3 regions of the Pseudomonas sp. GW821-FHT11G12 genome follow, and region 3 is predicted to be linked to each of the others. Evidence: predicted binding sites of a transcription regulator. Region 3 holds the regulator's gene; each other region holds the start of a gene.
What was found. Region 3 encodes sigma-54, which starts transcription at its own class of promoters, with help from an activator protein. Its sites were predicted from a motif close to ANTGGCATNNANNTTGCTNT; they were not measured.
Positions count from the first base shown of each region.

Region 1: a site for sigma-54 is predicted at 2,207-2,226, ahead of AC1RR7_RS27615 (flagellar basal body rod protein FlgF). Genes of this name have one in related genera too.
Region 2: a site for sigma-54 is predicted at 2,040-2,059, ahead of flgB (flagellar basal body rod protein FlgB). Genes of this name have one in related genera too.

Region 1 covers NZ_JBXARH010000012.1:44,635-48,757, forward strand. Annotated here, with positions in the region: gene phhA (phenylalanine 4-monooxygenase) at 1-262, opposite strand, end outside; gene AC1RR7_RS27610 (sigma-54-dependent transcriptional regulator) at 486-2,045, shown strand; gene AC1RR7_RS27615 (flagellar basal body rod protein FlgF) at 2,281-3,021, shown strand; gene flgG (flagellar basal-body rod protein FlgG) at 3,067-3,852, shown strand; gene flgH (flagellar basal body L-ring protein FlgH) at 3,906-4,123, shown strand, end outside.
Region 2 covers NZ_JBXARH010000005.1:410,449-414,571, reverse strand. Annotated here, with positions in the region: gene flgE (flagellar hook protein FlgE) at 1-372, opposite strand, end outside; gene flgD (flagellar hook assembly protein FlgD) at 403-1,128, opposite strand; gene flgC (flagellar basal body rod protein FlgC) at 1,144-1,587, opposite strand; gene flgB (flagellar basal body rod protein FlgB) at 1,591-1,998, opposite strand; gene cheR (protein-glutamate O-methyltransferase CheR) at 2,240-3,067, opposite strand; gene AC1RR7_RS18215 (chemotaxis protein CheV) at 3,115-4,047, opposite strand.
Region 3 covers NZ_JBXARH010000006.1:223,125-227,247, reverse strand. Annotated here, with positions in the region: gene lptB (LPS export ABC transporter ATP-binding protein) at 1-652, shown strand, start outside; gene AC1RR7_RS19490 (RNA polymerase factor sigma-54) at 839-2,332, shown strand; gene hpf (ribosome hibernation-promoting factor, HPF/YfiA family) at 2,406-2,714, shown strand; gene ptsN (PTS IIA-like nitrogen regulatory protein PtsN) at 2,726-3,190, shown strand; gene rapZ (RNase adapter RapZ) at 3,193-4,050, shown strand; gene AC1RR7_RS19470 (HPr family phosphocarrier protein) at 4,066-4,123, shown strand, end outside.

The sequences.
Region 1 (4,123 bases), on a different contig from region 3:
TCTCGCCGAGCACCTTGTTGATCTCGCCCAGTTGCGGAATGCGGTCGTGGGGCAGACCGAGTTTTTCGATACCGTCCAGGTATTCCTGGCACGCCCGACCCTCGATCACTTTCAACTGGCGGGTGATCAGCGTGTTCCACACCGCGTGTTCTTCGGCGGGGTAGTCGATAAAACCTTGCGCATCGGGCTCGCGGGCCACGTATTGCGTCTGCTTCATACTGCTCTCCTGCGAGGGGAATTCGTTCTTGTTATGTCCTGCTATGGACTGAGAAATACCCCAGAGCGTGCCGTGTTGCAGCAGGTTGATGACCGACCGAGTAGGAAAAGTCTCTTTAAATCGTAAAATTATCGTTACGCTTTTTGCGATAAGTCGTGATTACGGTGATTGGCGGGTTTGAAATGGCCGGTGTCTGTCACATAATCTTGACGACTATCTTGCGGGCGGCAGAGAAAAATCCGCCCCTCTACCTGTTTCGGGCCTTTATATGCGTATCAAAGTCCACTGCCAGAACCGCATCGGCATCCTGCGCGACATCCTCAATCTGCTGGTGGAGTACGGGATCAACGTCGCCCGCGGCGAGGTCGGCGGTGAGCACGGCAATGCGATCTATCTGCATTGCCCGAACCTGATCAATTTGCAGTTCCAGGCGTTGCGGCCCAAATTCGAAGCCATCGCCGGGGTGTTCGGCGTCAAGCGGGTAGGGCTGATGCCCAGCGAACGCCGACACATGGAACTGAATGCGTTGCTCGGTGCGCTGGAGTTTCCGGTGCTGTCGATCGACATGGGCGGCTCGATCGTTGCCGCCAACCGTGCGGCGGCGCAGTTGCTCGGCGTGCGGGTCGACGAAGTGCCGGGGATTCCACTGTCGCGTTACGCCGAGGATTTCGACTTGCCCGAACTGGTGCGCGCCAACAAATCGCGAATCAACGGCATGCGGGTCAAGGTCAAGGGCGATATCTTTCTGGCCGACATCGCTCCATTGCAATCGGAGCACGATGACAGCGAGGCCATGGCCGGTGCGGTATTGACGCTGCACCGGGCGGATCGGGTCGGCGAGCGCATCTACAACGTGCGCAAGCAGGAGTTGCGTGGTTTCGACAGCATCTTTCAAAGCTCGAAAGTGATGGCGGCGGTGGTGCGTGAAGCCCGGCGCATGGCACCGCTCGATGCGCCTCTTCTAATTGAAGGCGAAACCGGCACCGGTAAAGAGTTGCTGGCTCGGGCTTGTCACCTGGCGAGCCCGCGCGGCCAGTCGCCATTGATGGCGCTCAACTGCGCGGGGCTGCCGGAATCGATGGCCGAGACCGAGTTGTTCGGCTACGGCCCCGGTGCCTTCGAAGGGGCGCGGGCTGAAGGCAAGCTCGGGCTGCTGGAGCTGACGGCGGGCGGCACGCTGTTCCTCGATGGTGTCGGCGAAATGAGCCCACGCTTACAGGTGAAATTGCTGCGCTTCCTGCAGGACGGTTGCTTCCGTCGTGTGGGCAGTGATGAAGAGGTTTACCTGGATGTACGGGTGATCTGCGCCACCCAGGTCGACCTGTCCGAGTTGTGCGCTCGTGGCGAGTTTCGCCAGGATTTGTACCATCGCTTAAACGTGCTTTCGTTGCACATCCCGCCACTGCGCGAATGCCTCGACGGTTTGACGCCGTTGGTGGAGCACTTCCTCGATCAGGCCAGTCGGCAGATCGGTTGCCCGTTGCCGAAGTTGGCGCCGGCGGCGATGGATCGGCTCAGTCATTACCACTGGCCGGGCAACGTGCGACAACTGGAGAACGTGCTGTTCCAGGCGGTTTCGCTGTGTGATGGCGGGACGGTCAAGGCCGAGCATATTCGTCTGCCGGACTATGGCGTGCGTCAGCCGCTTGGCGATTTCTCGCTGGAGGGCGGGCTCGACGAGATTGTCGGGCGCTTCGAGAAAGCGGTGCTTGAGCGACTGTATTCCGAACATCCGAGCAGTCGGCAGCTGGGCAAGCGGCTGGGCGTCTCGCACACCACGATTGCCAACAAGCTGCGTGAGTATGAGGTGGGCAAGACCGAGTCTTGATCCCTGCGCGATCACTCCTGCGCAAGGCACGGGGTGATCGCGCCTCACCATTGCCGCCAAGCGGCATGACACCGCCGGTTTTTCGACTTCGATACATTTCCCCAAACCCTGCTGAATCCCTCAAGTCCTTTGTTTATCGGGTCCTCGACCGCCAGAAAAAAGTTGGTCTGCAAATTGCTTGTGGCTCAGCAGTACAGCGGTGGGCGGCAAACGTCCGGCATGCAGAGGAAAGAGTGTGGACAAGTACCTTTATGTGGCAATGACCGGCGCCAGCCAGAACGCACTGGCGCAAAAGGCTCATGCCAACAACCTGGCGAACATCTCCACCAATGGTTTTCAGCGCGACCTGGAGCAGGCGCGTTCGATGCCGGTGTTCGGTGACAGCTTTCCGGCGCGTGCGTTTGCCATGAGCGAACGGCCCGCCACCGACTTCACCGCAGGCTCCCTGGTGGAGACCGGTCGCGACCTCGACGTCGCCGTGACCGGCAACGGTTTCATTGCCGTGCAGAACCCCAACGGCGGTGAAAGCTACGTGCGCACCGGCAGCCTCAATATCGACGCCCTGGGCGTGCTGCGTGCCGGCAACGGCATGCCGGTCATGGGCAATGGCGGGCCGATTGCCGTGCCGCCGCAGCAGCAGGTGGAAGTCGGTGAAGACGGCACCATCAGTATTCGTGCGATGGGCGAAGGCCCGCGCGTCATGGCCGAAGTCGACCGGATCAAACTGGTCAATCCGGACATCAAGAACATGAACAAGGGCCTGGACGGTTCGATCTACACCAAGGACGGCCAGCCTGCGCCGGCCGATGCCAACGTCAAACTGGTGTCGGGTTTCCTGGAGTCGAGCAACGTCAATGCCGTGGAAGAAATGACGTCGGTGCTGGCCCTGGCCAAGCAGTTCGAGTTGCACGTCAAGATGATGAACACCGCCAAAGACGACGACCAGGCCATGGCTCGGGTCTTGCAGATCAGCTAATTATCAGAACGTCGCGCCGTAAAACAGGCGCACGAGGAGAATCGAATGCTTCCGGCTCTATGGGTTGCCAAAACCGGTCTGTCCGCCCAGGACACCAACCTGACCACCATTTCCAACAACCTGGCGAACGTGTCGACCACGGGTTTCAAACGTGACCGCGCCGAGTTCCAGGACCTGCTGTATCAGATCAAGCGTCAGCCTGGCGCCCAGTCGACCCAGGACAGCGAACTGCCGTCGGGTCTGCAAGTGGGTACCGGTGTGCGCATCGTCGGCACCCAGAAGAACTTCACCGCCGGTAGCCTGCAAACCACCGAGCAGCCGCTGGACATGGCCCTCGACGGCCGTGGTTTCTTCCAGATCCTGCAACCGGACGGCACCACGTCCTACACCCGTGACGGTACTTTCCACCTCGACTCCAATGGCCAGATCGTCAACGCCAGCGGTTTCGCTCTGGAGCCAGCGATTGTCATCCCGAACAACGCCCAGACCTTCACCGTTGGCCGTGACGGCACCGTGTCGATCACCGTTGCCGGCAACGCCGCCTCGCAAGTGATCGGCAACCTGCAAACCGCCGACTTCATCAACCCGGCCGGTCTGCAAGCCGTGGGCAACAACCTGTTCCTGGAAACCGCCGCTTCCGGCGCGCCACAAATCGGCACTCCGGGCCTGAACGGTTTCGGCACCACCCTGCAGAACACCCTGGAAACCTCCAACGTCAGCACCGTGGAAGAGATGGTCAACATGATCACCACTCAGCGCGCTTACGAGATGAACTCCAAGGTGATCTCCACCGCCGACCAGATGCTCTCGTTCGTAACGCAGAATCTGTAATCAAGTCTATGAGGCGGCCATGAGGCCGCCTGCAACACCGTGAGGTAAGGGTCATGAAACGCTTCGTATCTGTTCTGGCATTGGGTGGGGTGGTCTCGCTCGCGGGCTGCGTCGCTCCGACGCCCAAGCCCAATGACCCTTACTACGCCCCGGTGTTGCCGCGGACGCCGTTGCCGGCGGCCGCCAACAACGGCTCGATCTATCAGGCCGGTTTCGAACAGAACCTGTACAGCGACCGCAAGGCGTTCCGGGTCGGTGACATCATCACCAT
Region 2 (4,123 bases), on a different contig from region 3:
TTGCAGGCGCGAGGTGTAGTCGGTGTTGGTGATGAAACCCTTGTCGTCGACCTTGAACGTACCGGCACGGGTATAGGAAATCGAGCCGTTGTTGCTCATGGTGAAGAAACCGGAGCCGTTGATGCCCATGTCCAGCACGTTACCGGTGTTGTTGATGTCACCCTGGGTGAACTGCTGGGAAACGTTGGCCAGGCGCACGCCGTTGCCGATGACCTTGCTGCCGCTACCCAGGCGAGTCGCCGAGTAGACGTCTTCGAATTCTGCGCGAGACGATTTGAAACCGGCGGTCGCGACGTTGGCGATGTTGTTGCCGGTCACGTCCAGTTGCTTGTTGGCTGCATAGAGACCGCTAAGGCCGATATTGAAAGACATATTCCACTCCTTTGTGCCGGTTAGTCGGCTCTATATACCAATGGTTTGTACTTTGGACAGGGCAACGGTGCCCTTGCCGGACAGGTTGAGCATCAGCTCGCCGCCGGTCTGGCTGATCGTCACGCTGGTGACGGTGGCCGGCAGGTAGGTCGCCATATCGGTCGCGGTGCCGTTGATCGATGCGTTGGCCTTGACGGTATAGGTACCGGTCTTGACCAGGTTGCCGTCCTTGTCCTTGCCGTCCCAGGTGAAGCTCGCGGCGCCTGCGGCGCGACTGCCCAGATCGAGGGTGCGAACAATCGTGCCGCTGCTGTCGGTGATGCTGACGGTGCCGCCGGCAATCGACGACGGAACGGTGACCGAACCGGTCATGCCTTTGCTCGGATCGTCGAGCTGGACCGAGTTGGTCTGCACGATCACGTTGCGACCGACCAGCGAAGAAGCCTGCAGGGCTTGCGACGAGTTGTAATTGCCGGCCAGCGAACTCACGGTGCTGTTGAGGGTAGTAATACCCTCGAGGCTGCTGAACTGCGCCAACTGGGCAACGAATGCGCTGTTGTCCTGCGGGTCGAGCGGGTTCTGGTTTTTCAGCTGGGTTACCAGCAATTGCAGGAACGCGTCCTTGCCCAGGGCCTGGCCGCCGGTGGAACTGTTAGTGGCCGAAGCAATGCCATCGGTTGTCGAACTGGTCTTTTTCGACGAGTTCGCCAGGATGTCCTTCATGCTCAGGCTGCTGGTGGTATCGGAAACACTCATGGCAGTCGCCCCTTATTACTGACCGAGGGTCAGTACCTTCTGCATCATGGTTTTGGCCGTGTTCATCATTTCGGCGTTGGTCTGGAACGAACGGCTCGCGGAAATCATGTCAGCCATTTCTTCCACCACGTTGACGTTCGGGTAGTAGACGTAGCCCTTGGCGTCGGCGGCCGGATGGTTCGGCTCGTAGCGCGCTTCGAGGTTGCTCTGGTCTTCGACCACGCCCATGACCTGCACGCCCTGGCCGGCCGCGTCCTGGTTCTGGAACAGCGAGTTGCTGCCGCCGCTCTGGCCGCCCTGGAACATGGTGGCGAACACCGGGTGACGGGCGCGATAGGTCTGGTCGATGCTCGACGAGACGGTTTCGGCGTTGGCGATGTTCGAAGCCACGGTGTTCAAACGCGTGGTCTGTGCGCTCATGCCGCTGCCGGCAATGTTGAAAACGCTGGACAGGGACATGGATTACTCTCCGCGCAGGGCTGACACCAGCCCTTTGAATTTGCTGTTGAGCAGCGTGAAGCTGGCCTGGAAGCCGACGGCGTTTTCCGCGTAGTTCGACTGTTCCAGCTGGGCATCAACGGTGTTCTGGTCGATCGACGGCTGCATCGGCGTGCGATACATCAGCGACTCGTCGCCATTGCCCAGACCTTCAGCTTCGATGTGACGGCTGTTGGTCATGTTCAGGGCGATAGTGCCGTTGGCGTTCTTCTGGCTCTGTGCCTCGAGCACTTTGGAGAACTCCAGATCCCGAGCCTTGTAGTTCGGGGTGTCGGCGTTGGCGATGTTGTTGGCCAGGACTTCGGCACGCTGGGCGCGGAAGCCCAGGGCTTTTTCGTGAATTCCGAGCGCTTTATCGAAGCTGATGCTCATGTCGGGAACCTTCAGGTGACCGGGTTTTTCGTAACTGGGTTATAGCAAGCGTCGTGCCAGTTTTAAAAAGCCCCGGATTCCGGGGCTTTGCAGGTGATCGGCAATGCGGCAATGCCAGAAAAGCGGCAACGGGTTTCCGCCGGATGCCGCTTTTCTGCCGCTTGCCGTCACTGCAAAAACGGCCAGGCATAAAAAAACGGGAGCCCCTGAGGACTCCCGTTTTTTGTGTTGCCGGTGCCAATCACTTCGCCTGGTAAATGATCCCCGGGCTGCACTGGACCATCTGGTAATGGTCCGGCAAACCGTTCAGCGCTTCGGAAGCGCCGAGGAACAGATAACCGCCCGGCTTCAGCGTGCTGTGAATACGCAACAGGATGTCTTTCTTCACCTCGGCGGAGAAGTAGATCAGCACGTTGCGGCAGAACACGATGTCGAACTTGCCAAGGCTTGCGTAGCTGTCGAGCAAGTTGAACGAGCGGAATTCCACCCGGTTCTTGATCGGCGCCTTGATCACCCAGCGTCCCGGCCCTTTCGGGTCGAAGTAGCGCTGCAGACGATCGGCGGACAAACCGCGACCGATCGCCAGGCTGTCGTACTCGCCGGTCTTGCAGTTGGTCAGCATGCTGCCGGACAGATCCGTGGCAACGATCTGTACGCCCATTTTCAACTGACCGATGTTGGTCCGTTCGAACTCGTCGATCGACATCGACAGCGAATAGGGTTCCTGACCCGACGAGCACGCCGCCGACCAGATCCGCAGACGCTGGTTGGGAGCGGCCTTGATCGCTTCGGGCAGCACCTTGTTCTTCAAGACTTCAAACGGATAGGTGTCGCGAAACCACAGGGTTTCGTTGGTCGTCATGGCATCGACCACCTGCTCGCGCAAACCGCTGCGCGGCTGGGTCTGGATGCGCTGTACCAGCTCACCCAGGGACTTGATGCCTTGCTGCTCCATCAGTTTGTTGAGACGGCTCGAGACCAGGTACTGCTTGTTTTCACCGAGCAAAATGCCACAGGCTTTTTCCAGGAAGACCCGGAACTGTTCGAAATCCAAATTACCCGTAGACAAATGATGCCGCCTCTTAAATCGTGTTGATCGCCAGGGACGAAAAGTCCCTAGCTGATATCTGCTGCTTTGATCCGGTCGACTACCCGGGATGCCAGGTCATCAGGACGGAATTTGGCCAGGAAGTCATCGGCACCGACCTTCTTGACCATCGCCTGGTTGAACACACCCGACAACGAAGTATGCAGGATGATATGAAGCTTTTGCATGCGAGGGTCGCTGCGGATTTCGGCCGTCAGGGTGTACCCGTCCATCTCCGGCATTTCGATGTCGGAGATCATCATCAGGAACTCTTCTTCCGGCTTCTTGCCCTCATCGACCAGCTTGCGCAGGTAATCCAGCGCCTGCTTGCCGTCGTTCAGCGCCACCACTTCAACGCCAACCGTCTGCAGGCAACGCGTCACCTGCTTGCGCGCCACCGACGAGTCATCGACCGTCAGCACCCGCAGAGACAGCGCCTTGCTCTGGGTCTCGACATCCACCACGCCGACCGAAATCGCTTCCGGTGTCGGTGCGACTTCCGCCAGCACCTTCTCGACGTCGATGATTTCGACTAACTGATTGTCCACCCGAGTCACAGCGGTCAGGTAATGATCACGACCGGTCCCCTTGGGTGGCGGATGGATCTCTTCCCAGTTCATGTTGACGATACGTTCCACCGAGCGCACCAGGAAACCCTGGGTCTTGGTGTTGTATTCCGTGATGATCACGAACGGACTGTTCTTGTCTTTCAACGCCCCGGAGCCGGTTGCCATTGCCAGATCAAGGATCGGAATGGTCGCCCCCCGGATATTCGCCACCCCGCACACGACAGGACTGGACTTGGGCATCAGCGTCAGTTGCGGGCACTGCAGCACTTCCCGAACCTTGAACACGTTGATCCCGTAGAGTTGCTGGCCGTCGAGACGGAACAACAACAGCTCCAGGCGATTCTGCCCCACCAGTTGCGTGCGCTGGTTCACCGAATCCATTACACCAGCCATGCCCAGACTCCTACACCAACGCCAAGTGTTGTTGCGACGCACATTCATTGCTAAACGGCACGGCGCTTGCTTTTTA
Region 3 (4,123 bases):
GATCGACAGCGGTCAGATCGTCGGCCTGCTCGGCCCCAACGGCGCCGGCAAGACCACCTGCTTCTACATGATCGTCGGCCTGGTGCAGGCCGATCAGGGTCGCGTGCTGATCGACGACCTGGACGTCAGCCACCAGCCGATGCACGGTCGCGCCAAGGCCGGTATCGGCTATCTGCCACAGGAAGCGTCGATCTTTCGCAAACTGTCGGTGGCCGACAACATCATGGCCATCCTCGAGACCCGTCAGGAGCTCGACAAGGCCGGTCGTCGCAAGGAGCTGGAAAGCCTGCTGCAGGAATTCCACATCAGCCACATCCGCGACAACCTCGGCATGAGCCTGTCCGGTGGTGAGCGTCGCCGGGTGGAAATCGCCCGCGCACTGGCCACCGCACCGAAATTCATCCTGCTCGACGAACCGTTCGCCGGTGTCGACCCGATCTCCGTGGGCGACATCAAGCAGATCATTCACCACCTCAAGGCCAAGGGCATCGGTGTGCTGATCACCGACCACAACGTCCGCGAGACGCTGGATATCTGCGAAACGGCCTACATCGTCAATGACGGCCAACTGATCGCCGAAGGCGACTCCGCGACCATCCTCGCCAACGATCTGGTGAAGGAAGTGTATCTGGGTCACGAGTTCCGCCTGTAAGCGCGACAGCATTCGACCAGCCGTCCGGGTGCTGTAACGTTGAAGCGCACTTTTATACGCTTTTATTGTTACAGCGCTCTAGGCAAACACGACAGTTTCAGGCATATAATTTGCTTAAGTTTGGCGCTTCGGCGCCCTGTAGTGGATGGCGCATAGCGCCGGCGAATAAGGTGTTAAGCCCCTGCCATGAAACCATCGCTAGTCTTGAGAATGGGCCAGCAGCTGACGATGACACCGCAGCTGCAACAGGCCATCCGCCTGCTCCAATTGTCGACCCTGGATCTGCAACAGGAAATCCAGGAGGCTCTGGAATCCAATCCGATGCTCGAACGCCAGGAAGACGGCGACGACTTCGACAACTCCGATCCCATGGCCGACAACGCCGAACAGAAGCCCAACACCGAGATCCAGGAACCCTCCTATCAGGAGACCGCACCGACGGTCGACAATCTAGAGGATGGCGAATGGAACGAGCGAATCCCCAACGAACTCCCCGTCGACACCGCCTGGGAAGACGTCTACCAGACCAGCGCCAGCAGCCTGCCGAGCAGCGATGACGACGAGTGGGACTTCACCACCCGTACCTCCGCCGGCGAGAGCCTGCAAAGCCACCTGCTGTGGCAACTGAACCTGGCGCCGATGTCCGACACCGATCGCCTGATCGCCGTCACCCTGATCGACTGCATCAACAATCAGGGCTACCTCGACGAAACCCTCGAAGAAATTCTCGACGCCTTCGATCCGGAGCTCGACATCGAGCTGGACGAGATCGAAGCCGTCCTGCACCGCATCCAGCAATTCGAACCTGCCGGCATCGGCGCACGCAACCTGGGCGAATGCCTGCTGCTGCAATTGCGCCAGCTGTCGGCCAAGACTCCTTGGCTGGCGGAAGCCAAGCGTCTGGTCACCGATTACATCGACCTGCTCGGCAGCCGCGACTACAGCCAGCTGATGCGCCGCATGAAGCTCAAGGAAGATGAACTGCGCCAGGTCATCGAACTGGTGCAGAGCCTCAACCCGCGCCCCGGTTCGCAGATCGAGTCCACCGAAGCCGAGTACGTGGTGCCTGACGTCATCGTGCGCAAGGACAACGAGCGCTGGCTGGTCGAACTGAACCAGGAATCGGTGCCGCGCCTGCGGGTCAACGCCCAGTACGCCGGTTTCGTGCGCCGCGCCGACACCAGCGCCGACAACACCTTCATGCGCAATCAGTTGCAGGAAGCCCGCTGGTTCATCAAGAGCCTGCAGAGCCGCAACGAAACCCTGATGAAAGTGGCCACCCAGATCGTCGAGCATCAGCGCGGCTTTCTTGAATACGGCGACGAAGCCATGAAGCCTCTCGTGCTGCATGACATCGCCGAAGCGGTGGGCATGCACGAGTCGACGATTTCCCGGGTGACCACGCAAAAATTCATGCATACCCCCCGGGGCATTTATGAACTGAAATACTTTTTCTCCAGCCACGTCAGCACCTCCGAAGGCGGCGAATGCTCGTCCACGGCGATCCGCGCGATCATCAAGAAACTGGTTGCCGCGGAAAATCAGAAAAAGCCGTTGAGTGACAGCAAGATCGCTGGTTTACTGGAGGCACAAGGCATTCAGGTGGCTCGCCGCACCGTCGCCAAGTACCGCGAATCCCTCGGGATCGCGCCTTCGAGCGAACGCAAGCGGTTGATGTAAGCCACGTTACAGCGTTCCAGTGGCAGGCTCTTCGGCCTGCCGCTTTATGCACTGGCAACGAAGGAGAAGCTGTATGCAAGTCAACATCAGTGGACACCAACTGGAAGTTACCCAACCTCTCCGTGAGTACGTTGAGCAAAAGCTCAAGAGGCTTGAGGGGCATTTCGACAAGATCACCAACGTGCAAGTCACGATGTGCGTCGAGAAGCTGAAGCAGAAAATCGAAGCCACGCTGCATATTCCCGGTAACGAGGTCGTCGCAAACGCGGAACATACCGATATGTACGCAGCGATCGACGCGCTGACCGACAAGCTTGATAAACAACTCAAAAAGCATAAGGAAAAGACCCAGAGCCTGCTTCAGGGCGCTACCGGTCGATAACCCCCACCCCCATGATCCGACTTGAAAGCATCCTGACCCCCGGCCGTTCCCTCGTGAACGTGCCGGGCGGCAGCAAAAAGAAAGCCCTCGAACAAATTGCCAACCTGATCGCCCGGGAAGTACCGGATCTGGAGATGCAAGATGTCTTCGAGGCACTGATTGCCCGTGAAAAACTCGGCTCGACCGGTTTTGGCAACGGCATCGCCATTCCCCATTGCCGCCTCAAGGGTTGCGAATCCCCCATCAGCGCCTTGATGCACCTTGAAGCGCCCATCGATTTCGACGCCATCGATGGTGCACCGGTCGACCTGCTGTTCGTGCTGCTGGTCCCGGAAGCCGCCACCGATGCGCACCTGGAACTGCTGCGCCAGATCGCCAGCATGCTCGACCGCAAGGACGTACGCGAAAAATTGCGTCGCGCCACCACCAACGAAGCCTTGTATCAGGTTGTCCTGGACGAGCAAAACGGGCACTAAACATGCGCTTGATCATCGTCAGTGGCCGCTCCGGCTCGGGCAAAAGTACCGCTCTGGATGTCCTCGAAGACAACGGCTACTACTGCATCGACAATTTGCCTGCCGGCCTGCTCCCGGAACTGGCGGAGCGCGCACTGATTCATACGGAACTGTCTCAGCCACTGGTCGCGGTATCGATCGATGCGCGCAATCTGCCCAGTCATCTCTCGCGCTTTCCGGAATTGCTTGAAGAAGTCCGCAGCCGGCACATCCAGTGCGACGTCCTGTATCTGGACGCCGATGAAGAAACCCTGCTCAAGCGCTTTTCGGAAACCCGTCGTCGCCACCCGCTGAGCAGCGCCAATCGTTCGCTGGCCGAAGCCATCAACGATGAAACGGCCCTGCTGGGCCCGATCGCCGATCTGGCCGACCTGAAGGTCAACACCACCAATCTGAACCTGTACCAGTTGCGCGACACCATCAAGCTGCGGCTGCTGAACCAGCCGGAGCCGGGCACGGCGTTTCTGGTGGAGTCGTTCGGTTTCAAACGCGGCATGCCGGTGGATGCGGATCTGGTGTTCGATGTACGCTGCCTGCCCAACCCGTACTGGAAACCGGAACTACGCGCGCAATCGGGGCTCGATGAGCCGGTGGCCGAATACCTGGCGGCACAGCCGGAAGTCGAAGAGATGTTCCAGGACATCTATGCGTATCTGTTCAAATGGCTGCCGCGCTTCGCTGCAAGCAATCGCGCCTACGTCACCATTGCCATTGGCTGCACCGGCGGACATCACCGTTCCGTCTACCTGACCGAACGCCTGGGTCAGGCCCTGCAGAAAACCCTGAAGAACGTCCAGGTTCGCCACCGCGACCTCAGCTAAAGGATTCACACCGCGATGCCTGCTCTGGAAATCGAAATCATCAACAAGCTGGGCCTGCATGCCCGGGCGTCGG